Microbispora hainanensis: one gene and its partner. Each later gene encodes a partner of the first gene's protein in a complex. Links are inferred from orthologs where the notes say so. Each region holds a gene or a part of one and is shown in the gene's direction. Other genes may lie near its edges.

The links.
Region 2: the proteins of mfd (region 1) and uvrA are in contact, whole or in part, in a crystal structure (PDB 4DFC), measured with the Escherichia coli proteins. The link is inferred for Microbispora hainanensis from one-to-one orthologs.

The regions. Positions count from the first base shown.
Region 1 is NZ_CP108086.1:1,146,472-1,151,839, reverse strand. Bases 1-4,039 are described here. They hold mfd (transcription-repair coupling factor), read left to right. Parts: upstream 1-341; coding sequence 342-3,839; downstream 3,840-4,039. Other genes in these bases: OHB01_RS05180 (SurA N-terminal domain-containing protein), read left to right, coding at 3,892-4,039. Also shown: more of OHB01_RS05180, read left to right, coding at 4,040-4,536; OHB01_RS05175 (MazG family protein), read left to right, coding at 4,813-5,368. UniProt on the Escherichia coli protein: Couples transcription and DNA repair by recognizing RNA polymerase (RNAP) stalled at DNA lesions. Mediates ATP-dependent release of RNAP and its truncated transcript from the DNA, and recruitment of nucleotide excision repair machinery to the damaged site.
Region 2 is NZ_CP108086.1:7,599,171-7,603,842, reverse strand. The notes cover bases 398-3,740. They hold uvrA (excinuclease ABC subunit UvrA), read left to right. Parts: upstream 398-699; coding sequence 700-3,540; downstream 3,541-3,740. Other genes in these bases: OHB01_RS34685 (Rieske (2Fe-2S) protein), read left to right, coding at 3,706-3,740; OHB01_RS34695 (maleylpyruvate isomerase family mycothiol-dependent enzyme), read right to left, coding at 398-427. Also shown: more of OHB01_RS34695, read right to left, coding at 1-397; more of OHB01_RS34685, read left to right, coding at 3,741-4,143; OHB01_RS34680 (TetR/AcrR family transcriptional regulator), read right to left, coding at 4,393-4,672. UniProt on the Escherichia coli protein: The UvrABC repair system catalyzes the recognition and processing of DNA lesions. UvrA is an ATPase and a DNA-binding protein. A damage recognition complex composed of 2 UvrA and 2 UvrB subunits scans DNA for abnormalities.

The DNA.
Region 1 (5,368 bases):
GCGCATTTGCCGTTCCCCATCATGTCCCCGCCGAGGAGCGAACGGAGTGAGACGCATGGATATGCGAGGGGCGCGGCCATGTCTGGAGTGAGGAGCGCGCGGAGCGAGCGACGAGCGAGCACGCACTGAAGGAAGTGCCCATTGCGCGCCTCCGGCACGACCGCGGACTGTAGGCGCCTGAGCGGCCGAGCGGAGCGAGGCCATAAGACAGGGCGTAGCCTTGATAGCCGCGGCCCGGTTGGGAGCGTCTCGCGGATCTCCTCTGTCAGGGGGATCGGCCGGACGAACGGGGTCGCGTCCGCACGCCGGCTGTCTTTGTCACGGGGCTTTTGAAGGCATCGATGTCTCTTTCCGGACTGCTCGACCTCGTATCCGCCGAACCCAAACTGGCCGCCGCGCTCGACGCCGCCGGTCAGACCGCCGAGCCGGGCGCCGAACTGGTGGCGCCTCCCGCGCTGCGGCCGTTCGCCGTGGCCGCGTTGTCCCGCGTACGGCCGGTGCTCGCCGTCACGGCGACCGCGCGTGAGGCGGAGGATCTCGCCGCCGCGCTCACGAGCCTGGTCGACGAGAGCTCCGTGGCCGTCTTCCCCGCCTGGGAGACGCTGCCGCACGAGCGCCTGTCGCCGCGCAGCGACACGGTCGGCCAGCGCCTGGCCGTGCTGCGGCGGCTGGCGCACCCGATCGAGGGCGACCCCGCGGCCGGGCCGCTGCGGATCGTGGTGGCCCCGGTCCGCTCGCTGCTCCAGCCCATCGTGGCCGGGCTCGGCGACCTGGCGCCCGTACGGCTGCGCGCGGGCGACGACGCCGACCTGGACGACGTGGTGGCCCGGCTCGTCGAGAACGGCTACCACCGCGTGGACATGGTGGAGAAGCGCGGCGAGGTGGCCGTGCGCGGCGGCCTGCTCGACGTGTTCCCGCCCACCGAGGAGCACCCGCTGCGGCTGGAGTTCTGGGGCGACACGATCGAGGAGATCCGCTGGTTCAAGGTGGCCGACCAGCGTTCGCTCGAAGTCGCCCAGGACGGGCTGTTCGCCGCGCCCTGCCGTGAGCTGCTGCTCACCGACGACGTACGGCGGCGCGCCCGCGAGCTGGGGGAGGAGCACCCGGCGCTGAAGGACGTGCTCGACCAGCTCGCCGAGGGCGTGCCGGTGGAGGGCATGGAGGCGTTCGCGCCCGTGCTCGCCGGGGAGATGGACCTGCTGCTCGACCACCTGCCGATCAGGTCGGCGGTGTTCGTCTGCGACCCCGAGCGCATCCGCGGCCGGGCGGTCGAGCTGGTCCACACGAGCCAGGAGTTCATGGAGGCGTCGTGGATCGCCGCGGCCGCGGGCGGCGAGGCCCCGATCGACCTGGAGGCTGCCGCCTTCCGCACGCTTGAGGAGGTGCGCGACCACGCCGGCGAGCTGGGCCAGCCGTGGTGGAGCATCGCGCCGTTCGGCGAGGGCGTGGAGCTGGACGCGCAGGACGTCGAGGCCTACCGGGGCGACACCCAGCGGGCGCTCGCCGACATCAAGGGCTGGATGGGCGCGGGCAAGGCCGTCGTGCTGCTGAGCGAGGGCCACGGCCCGGCCGAGCGCATGGTCGAGCTGCTCAAGGGCGTGGACGTGGCGGCGCGGCTGGTGCCGTCCCTCGACGGTCCGCCGCCGAAGGACGTCGTGCAGGTCACGACGGGCCGGATCGACCACGGCTTCGTCACGCCGGACGTCGCCGTCATGACCCATCTCGATCTCGTCGGACAGAAGGCGTCCACCAAGGACATGCGGCGGCTGCCGTCGCGCCGCCGCAACATGGTCGATCCTCTGCAGCTCAAGGTCGGCGACCACGTGGTGCACGAGCAGCACGGCGTGGGCCGCTACATCGAGATGGTGCAGCGCACGATCCAGGGCGCGACCCGCGAATACCTCGTGATCGAGTACGCCAGGGGCGACCGGCTCTATGTGCCGACCGACCAGCTCGACGAGGTCACGCGCTATGTCGGCGGGGAGGCGCCCACGCTCAACCGCATGGGCGGGGCCGACTGGGCCAAGGCCAAGACCCGGGCGAAGAAGGCGGTCAGGGAGATCGCGGGCGAGCTGATCCGGCTCTACTCGGCCCGGATGGCCTCGCCCGGTCACGCGTTCGCGCCCGACAGCCCGTGGCAGCGCGAGATGGAGGACGCCTTCCCGTACGCCGAGACGGGCGACCAGCTCGAAGCGATCGACGAGGTCAAGCGCGACATGGAGCGGCCGGTGCCGATGGACCGCCTGATCTGCGGCGACGTCGGCTACGGCAAGACCGAGATCGCGGTGCGGGCGGCGTTCAAGGCGGTGCAGGACGGCAAGCAGGTCGCCGTCCTCGTGCCGACGACGCTGCTCGTGCAGCAGCACCTGTCGACGTTCGGCGAGCGGTTCGCCAGCTTCCCGGTCACGGTGAAGCCGATCTCCCGCTTCCAGACCGACTCCGAGGTGCGGGAGACCCTCGACGGGCTGCGTACGGGCGGGGTCGACGTGGTGATCGGCACGCACCGGCTGCTGTCGCCCGAAGTGAAGTTCAAGGACCTCGGCCTGATCATCGTGGACGAGGAGCAGCGGTTCGGCGTCGAGCACAAGGAGGCCATGAAGCACCTGCGCACGCAGGTGGACGTGCTGGCCATGTCGGCGACGCCGATCCCGAGGACGCTGGAGATGGGCCTCACCGGCATCCGCGAGATGTCGACCATCCTCACCCCGCCGGAGGAGCGGCACCCGATCCTCACGTTCGTCGGGCCGTACGACGAGAAGCAGATCGCGGCGGCGATCCGGCGCGAGCTGATGCGCGACGGCCAGGTGTTCTTCGTGCACAACCGGGTCCGCACGATCGACAAGGTGGCCGCGCGGCTGCACGAGCTGGTGCCGGAGGCGCGGATCGCGGTCGCCCACGGGCAGATGAACGAGAGCCAGCTCGAAAAGATCATGGTGGACTTCTGGGAGCGCAACTTCGACGTGCTCGTCTCCACCACGATCGTCGAGTCGGGCCTCGACGTGCCCAACGCCAACACGCTCATCGTGGACCGCGCGGACAACTACGGCCTGTCGCAGCTCCACCAGTTGCGCGGCCGGGTCGGCCGGGGCCGCGAGCGCGGCTACGCGTACTTCCTCTATCCGCCCGAGGCGCCGCTGACCGAGACCGCGCACGAGCGGCTCGCCACGATCGCCCAGCACACCGAGATGGGCGCCGGCATGTACGTCGCCATGAAGGACCTGGAGATCCGCGGCGCCGGCAACATCCTCGGGGCCGAGCAGTCGGGCCACATCGCCGGCGTCGGCTTCGACCTGTACGTCCGCATGATGGCCGAGGCCGTCCAGGAGCAGAAGTCCAAGCTCGCGGGCGAGACCAAGGTGGAGGAGCGGCCCGAGGTCAAGGTCGAGCTGCCGATCAACGCCCACGTGCCGCACGACTACGTCACCTCCGAGCGGCTGCGCCTGGAGGCGTACAAGCGGATCGCGGCCATCGGCTCGGAGGACGACATCGCGGCCGTCCGCGACGAGCTCACCGACCGGTACGGCAGGCCGCCCCAGGAGGTGGACAACCTGCTGGAGGTGGCGCGCTTCCGGATCAAGGCCCGCAAGGCGGGGCTGACCGACGTGACGCTGCAGGGCCAGCAGATCAGGTTCGCGCCGGTCGAGCTGAAAGATTCACAGCAGGTGCGGCTGCAGCGGCTCTATCCCCGCTCGATCTGGAAGCAGGCCACGGGCATCCTGCTGGTGCCGGTGCCCAAGACCAAGCCGATCGGCGGTCAGCCACTCCGCGACCTCGACCTGCTGAAATGGTGTGGGGACCTGGTCGAGGCCCTGTTCCTGGAGCCTGTGCGGGTACAGTGACCCGCGAAAATGTCAACAAATGCGTGGCCGGTGTCGTTCGGGAGGATCGTCCGTGAAGTCGTATCGAGTGCGCGTCGCCGTGGCGCTGGCGGCGACCGGGATCGCCGTGACCGCGTGCGGCGGCCCCGTGCAGGCGGGTTCCGCGGCCATCGTGGGCTCGGAGCGCATCACCTCCAGTGACCTGAACGACGAGGTCCGCGAGCTGCGCGCCGACCTGGCCGCGAACAAGATCTCCGAGGACCAGCTCCAGCTGACCTTCTCGCTGCCGCAGACGGTGCTGCTCAACATGACCACGAGCAGGCAGTTCCAGGAGCTCGGCCGGCGCAAGGGCATCACGGTCACCGACCGCGAGGTCGACGACATCGCCATCGCGCAGGGCGGCTGGGACCAGTTCAACAAGGTGCTGCTGGCCAACGGCATCCCGCTCGACGAGGGCCGCGCCTTCATCCGGGCCGTCATCGTCCGCAACAAGCTGGCGCAGCAGTCCGGCGCCGGGCAGGACCAGGCGGCACAGCAGGCGGCCCTCCAGAAGATCATCCAGGAGGCGGACTCGACCGTGCCGGTGAAGTACAGCCCGCGCTACGGCAAGTTCGACCCCCAGCAGGGCTTCGTCGCCGACGACCGCTTCGGTTCGCCGGCCGCGGCTGCGGCCGGTGGCGCCGCCGCGGGCGCGGCCGACGCCGGCCAGGCCGGCTGACCGCACGCCCGAGCTGCCTCGTGCGCCCGGGTGGTGTGGCCACGCCGGTCCCGCGTGCCCGGGTGGTGCGGTGACGCCGGTTTCGCGCGTCCGCGTGGTGTGGCCACGCTGGTCCCGCGTGCCCGGGTGGTGCGGTGACGCCGGTTTCGCGCGTCCGCGTGGTGTGGCCACGCCGGTCTCGTGCGCCCGGGTGGTGCGGCGACGCCGGTCCCGCGTGCCCGGGTGGTGCGGCGACGCCGGGCGGGAGGGCTCGTCGGGCTTCACTAGGCTGAGTCCATGGCGTTGATCGTGGTGACCACCTCGCCCCGGGTCGCTCCCGGCCTGCTCGCGCCCGCGGCGTGGCGCGCCCTCAACCGGGGGCGGGTGCTCACCGGCACCCCGGACCACCCCTATCTGCCCTATCTCGACGAGGCCGGCGTCCAGGTCGAGGTGGTGACCCCCGACCCCGGCGCCATCGCCCGCGAGAGCCGTACGGGGACGGTGGTGTGGCTGGCCGCGCAGGACGGCGACGAGGACTTCATGCGCGCGGTCGGCCACGCCGCGATCTCCCTCGACGAGCCGCCGGAGATCGAGGTCGTCCCCGGCTCCTACGACCTGCCCGGCGCACGGCTGCTCGACCTCGTGCAGGTCATGGACCGGCTGCGCCGCGAGTGCCCGTGGGACCGCAAGCAGACCCACGAGTCGCTCGTGCCCTACCTGGTCGAAGAGGCCTACGAGGTGCTGGAGACCATCCACGAGGGCGACTTCGGCCCGCCGCTGCGCGAGGAGCTCGGCGACCTGCTGCTCCAGGTGATGTTCCACGCCCGGCTCGCCCAGGAGCGGATGGGGCCGG
Region 2 (4,672 bases), 6.5 Mb from region 1 along the record:
GCACCTCGATCTCCCTGAGCCGGCGGATCGGGACGTACCAGGCGGGGTGGTCGGGCGGGAACATCCCCGAGACCGGCGTGGTCCACGCCTCGGCGGGCATCCGCGCGACCGCCGTGGCGAACCGCTCCGCGCTGTCGCGCAGGTCGGCGAGCTGCTCGGCGGCCGGGCGGCCGGCGCCTGCCGCGATGCCGGCCTCGCGGGCCCGCAGCGAGGCGTACTGGGGGGTGCGCACCCCCGTCCGCGCCCAGGTCAGCAGGTTGACGCAGCCGTCGGCGTTGCGGGCGACGTGGGTGAGCACGTGTCCCCTCGTCCAGCCGGGCAGCAGGGACGGCGCACGGAGATCCTCGTCGGTGAGGCGGGCGGCGGTCGCCAGCAGGCGCTCGGTCGCCTCGGCCAGCTCCCGCTCGATCTCGTGGATGACGGACATGAGAAGAATCATGGACCCTGGAGTCCCGGTCCGCCGTGCCCATGACCGCAGGGGAAGAGGACGGCGCGGCGGGCGGTTGTATGAGCAGGGGTTTCGCGCGGATGCCGGGCGCGGGTTTGACGAAGCTCATACCCTGGTTCGCGGAGCGTGTCCCACGGAAGCACGCGGGGCCGCCCCCTCCGGCCGCCGGACGATGCCCCCCGAAATTGTCGGTGGCTCTGGATAGCCTGCCCGTGCACCTCCATTCACCTCATCGACCTATCGGGACCACCGTGGCTGACCGCCTGATCGTGCGTGGCGCACGCGAACACAACCTCAAGGACGTCTCGCTCGACCTCCCGCGAGACGCTCTGATCGTCTTCACGGGGCTTTCGGGCTCCGGCAAGTCCAGCCTGGCCTTCGACACGATCTTCGCCGAGGGACAGCGCCGGTACGTGGAGTCCCTGTCCGCGTACGCCCGGCAGTTCCTGGGTCAGATGGACAAGCCCGACGTGGACTTCATCGAGGGCCTTTCCCCGGCCGTCTCCATCGACCAGAAGTCCACCAGCCGCAACCCTCGCTCGACCGTCGGCACGATCACCGAGGTCTACGACTACCTGCGGCTGCTCTGGGCGCGCATCGGCAAGCCCCACTGCCCGCAGTGCGGGCGCCCGATCGCCCGGCAGACGCCGCAGCAGATCGTCGACCGTGTGCTCGAACTGGAGGAGGGCACCCGCTTCCAGGTCCTCGCCCCGATCATCCGCGGCCGCAAGGGCGAGTACGCCGAGCTGTTCCGCGAGCTGCAGAGCAAGGGCTACGCCCGTGCCCGCGTGGACGGCACGATCGTGCGCCTGGAGGAGCCGCCCACCCTCAAGAAGTACGAGAAGCACGACATCGAAGTGATCGTCGACCGGCTGTCGGTCAAGGAGAGCGCGCGGCGCAGGCTCACCGACTCGGTGGAGACCGCGCTGCAGCTGTCCGGCGGCACGATCACGCTCGACTTCGTCGACCTTCCCGACGACGACCCCAACCGTGAGCGCTTCTACTCCGAGCACCTCTACTGCCCGTACGACGACCTGTCGTTCGAGGAGCTGGAGCCCCGGTCGTTCTCGTTCAACTCGCCCTTCGGCGCCTGCCCCGAGTGCACCGGCCTCGGCACGCGCATGGAGGTCGATCCCGACCTCCTCGTGCCCGATCCCGAGCGCACGCTCGGCGACGGCGCGATCAGCCCGTGGGCGAACGGCCACACGAGCGACTACTTCGTGCGGCTGCTGGAGGCGCTGGGCAACGCGCTCGGCTTCGACCTCGACACCCCGTGGGAGCGGCTGTCGAAGAAGGCGCAGAAGGCGATCCTGCACGGCCACGACGAGCAGGTCCACATCCGCTACAGCAACCGTTATGGCAGGCAGCGGTCCTACTACACCGATTTCGAGGGCGTGATCCCCTGGGTCCAGCGCCGGCACGCCGAGTCGGAGAGCGACGCCAGCCGGGAGCGGTTCGAGGGCTTCATGCGCGAGGTGCCCTGCCCGGCGTGCAAGGGCCGCCGCCTCAAGCCGGTCTCGCTGGCCGTGACCGTGGGGGACGCCTCGATCGCCGAGGTCTCGGGCATGTCGATCGCCGACTGCTCGAAGTTCCTGTCCGGCCTGCGGCTGTCGGAGCGGGACATGCAGATCGCCGAGCGGGTGGTCAAGGAGATCAACGCACGGCTGGGCTTCCTGCTCGACGTCGGCCTCGACTACCTCACGCTCGACCGGGCCGCCGGCACGCTGGCGGGCGGCGAGGCGCAGCGGATCCGGCTGGCCACCCAGATCGGCTCCGGCCTGGTCGGCGTGCTGTACGTGCTCGACGAGCCGTCCATCGGCCTGCACCAGCGGGACAACCAGCGCCTGCTGGAGACGCTGATCCGGCTGCGCGACATGGGCAACACGCTGATCGTGGTCGAGCACGACGAGGACACGATCGCCGCCGCCGACTGGGTTGTCGACATCGGCCCCGGCGCGGGCGAGCACGGCGGCCAGGTCGTCGTGTCCGGCACCGTGCAGGACCTGCTCGCCAGCGAGGAGTCGCTGACCGGCGCCTACCTGTCGGGCCGCAAGGCGATCACCGTGCCGGAGATCCGGCGTCCGCGGGACAAGAAGCGGCAGCTCGTCGTGAAGGGCGCCCGTGAGCACAATCTGAAGGGCGTGGACGTCGAGTTCCCGCTCGGCGTCTTCACCGCGGTCACCGGCGTCTCGGGGTCCGGCAAGTCCACGCTGGTCAACGACATCCTGTACGCCGCGCTGGCCAAGGAGCTGAACGGCGCGAAGACCGTGCCCGGACGGCACTCCCGGGTCGTCGGCACCGACCTGGTCGACAAGGTCGTCCACGTCGACCAGTCGCCGATCGGCCGTACGCCGAGGTCCAACCCGGCGACGTACACCGGAGTGTTCGACCACGTGCGCAAGCTGTTCGCGGCCACGACCGAGGCGAAGGTCCGTGGTTATCTGCAGGGCCGGTTCAGCTTCAACGTCAAGGGCGGGCGCTGCGAGGCGTGCGCCGGCGACGGCACCATCAAGATCGAGATGAACTTCCTGCCGGACGTCTACGTCCCCTGTGAGGTCTGTCACGGGGCCCGGTACAACCGGGAGACGCTTGAGGTCCACTACAAGGGCAAGACGATCTCCGAGGTCCTCGACATGCCGATCGAGGAGGCGCTGGAGTTCTTCGAGGCGATCCCCGCCATCCGCCGTCACCTGCAGACGCTCAACGACGTCGGTCTCGGTTACGTACGGCTGGGCCAGCCCGCGACCACGCTGTCCGGCGGCGAGGCGCAGCGGGTGAAGCTCGCCTCCGAGCTGCAGCGGCGCTCGACCGGCCGCACGGTCTACGTGCTGGACGAGCCCACCACCGGCCTGCACTTCGAGGACATCAGGCGGCTGCTCGGCGTGCTCAACCGCCTCGTGGACGCCGGCAACACCGTGATCGTCATCGAGCACAACCTCGACGTCATCAAGACCGCCGACTGGATCATCGACATGGGACCCGAGGGCGGGTCGGGCGGTGGCAGGGTCATCGCCGCAGGCACGCCCGAGGACGTCGCCCGGGTCGAGGAGAGCCACACCGGCGCGTTCCTGCGCAAGATCTTGGGCGTATGAGTATTCGTCTCATTATTTCTCCCTACTCTTCTCCTTTCGACCGCGTCACTCTGAACCGGCCACGGGGTGATGGCCGTACCTGAGGACACACAGGGTGACGCGTCGCACAGGGGAAGGACCCGGGGCCGTGTGCGTCCCGGGCCGCCGCATCAGGGAAGGATGAGCATGACGGATACGACACGCCGGGCCGTGATCTTCGGTGCCGGAGGCGCCGGGCTGGCCGTGGCGCTGAGCGCGTGCGGCGCCTCCGGTGACACGACGGCGTCGGCGGACCAGGGCGGTGCGCAGGACGGCCAGGACCAGGCGGCGCAGGGCGGGGGCGAGCTCGCGAAGACCTCCGACATCCCCGAGGGGGGCGGCAAGGTCTTCAAGGACCAGGACGTCGTGGTCACGCAGCCTGCGGCCGGCGAGTTCAAGGCGTTCAGCGCGACCTGCACCCATCAGGGCTGCCCGGTCGCCAGCGTCTCGAACAACGAGATCGTCTGCCCGTGCCACGGCAGCAGGTTCAGCGCCAAGGACGGCTCCGTGACGAACGGCCCGGCGGCCAGGCCGCTCGCCGAGCGGAAGATCACGGTGAGCGGCGACAGCATCACCCTCGCCTGACAAGGGCTGCCGGACCCGCTCGTCCGGGTTCGCCTGTCTGGGCTCGGTGCTCACGCTCGATGTCCGGGCTCGATGTCCGGGCTCGATGTCCGGGCCTGCCGTTCGGGCCCGATGTCGGGACCGACTGGTCGGCCTCGTGCCTCGCGGCCGACGGCGAGAGCACTCGCTCGTCTGAGGGTGCCAAGGGACACCGCCGCCCGTCATCGCGCGGAAGCCGGTGCGATGACGGGCGGCACGTCATGCAAGGCGTCAGGGGGCGATTGTGAACGGCTCGCCGACCGGTCGGGTGAGTTTGGCGGCCACGGCGTCGAGAACCCAGTCGAGGCCGGTCGCGAAGGACGCCTCGGGCTCCACCTCCGTGCCGTCGTGCACGAACTTGGTCAGCGCCGGGAAGCGGCCCGTGGCCAGCATCCGCGTCACGTGCGGGCCGGAGGCGTGCTGCCACTCCCGGTCGGACAGGCCCGTGGCGCGCTCGGCCCGCAGGTTCGCGATCTCGCGCCTGATCGCGCCGATGACGTAGGCGTTGACG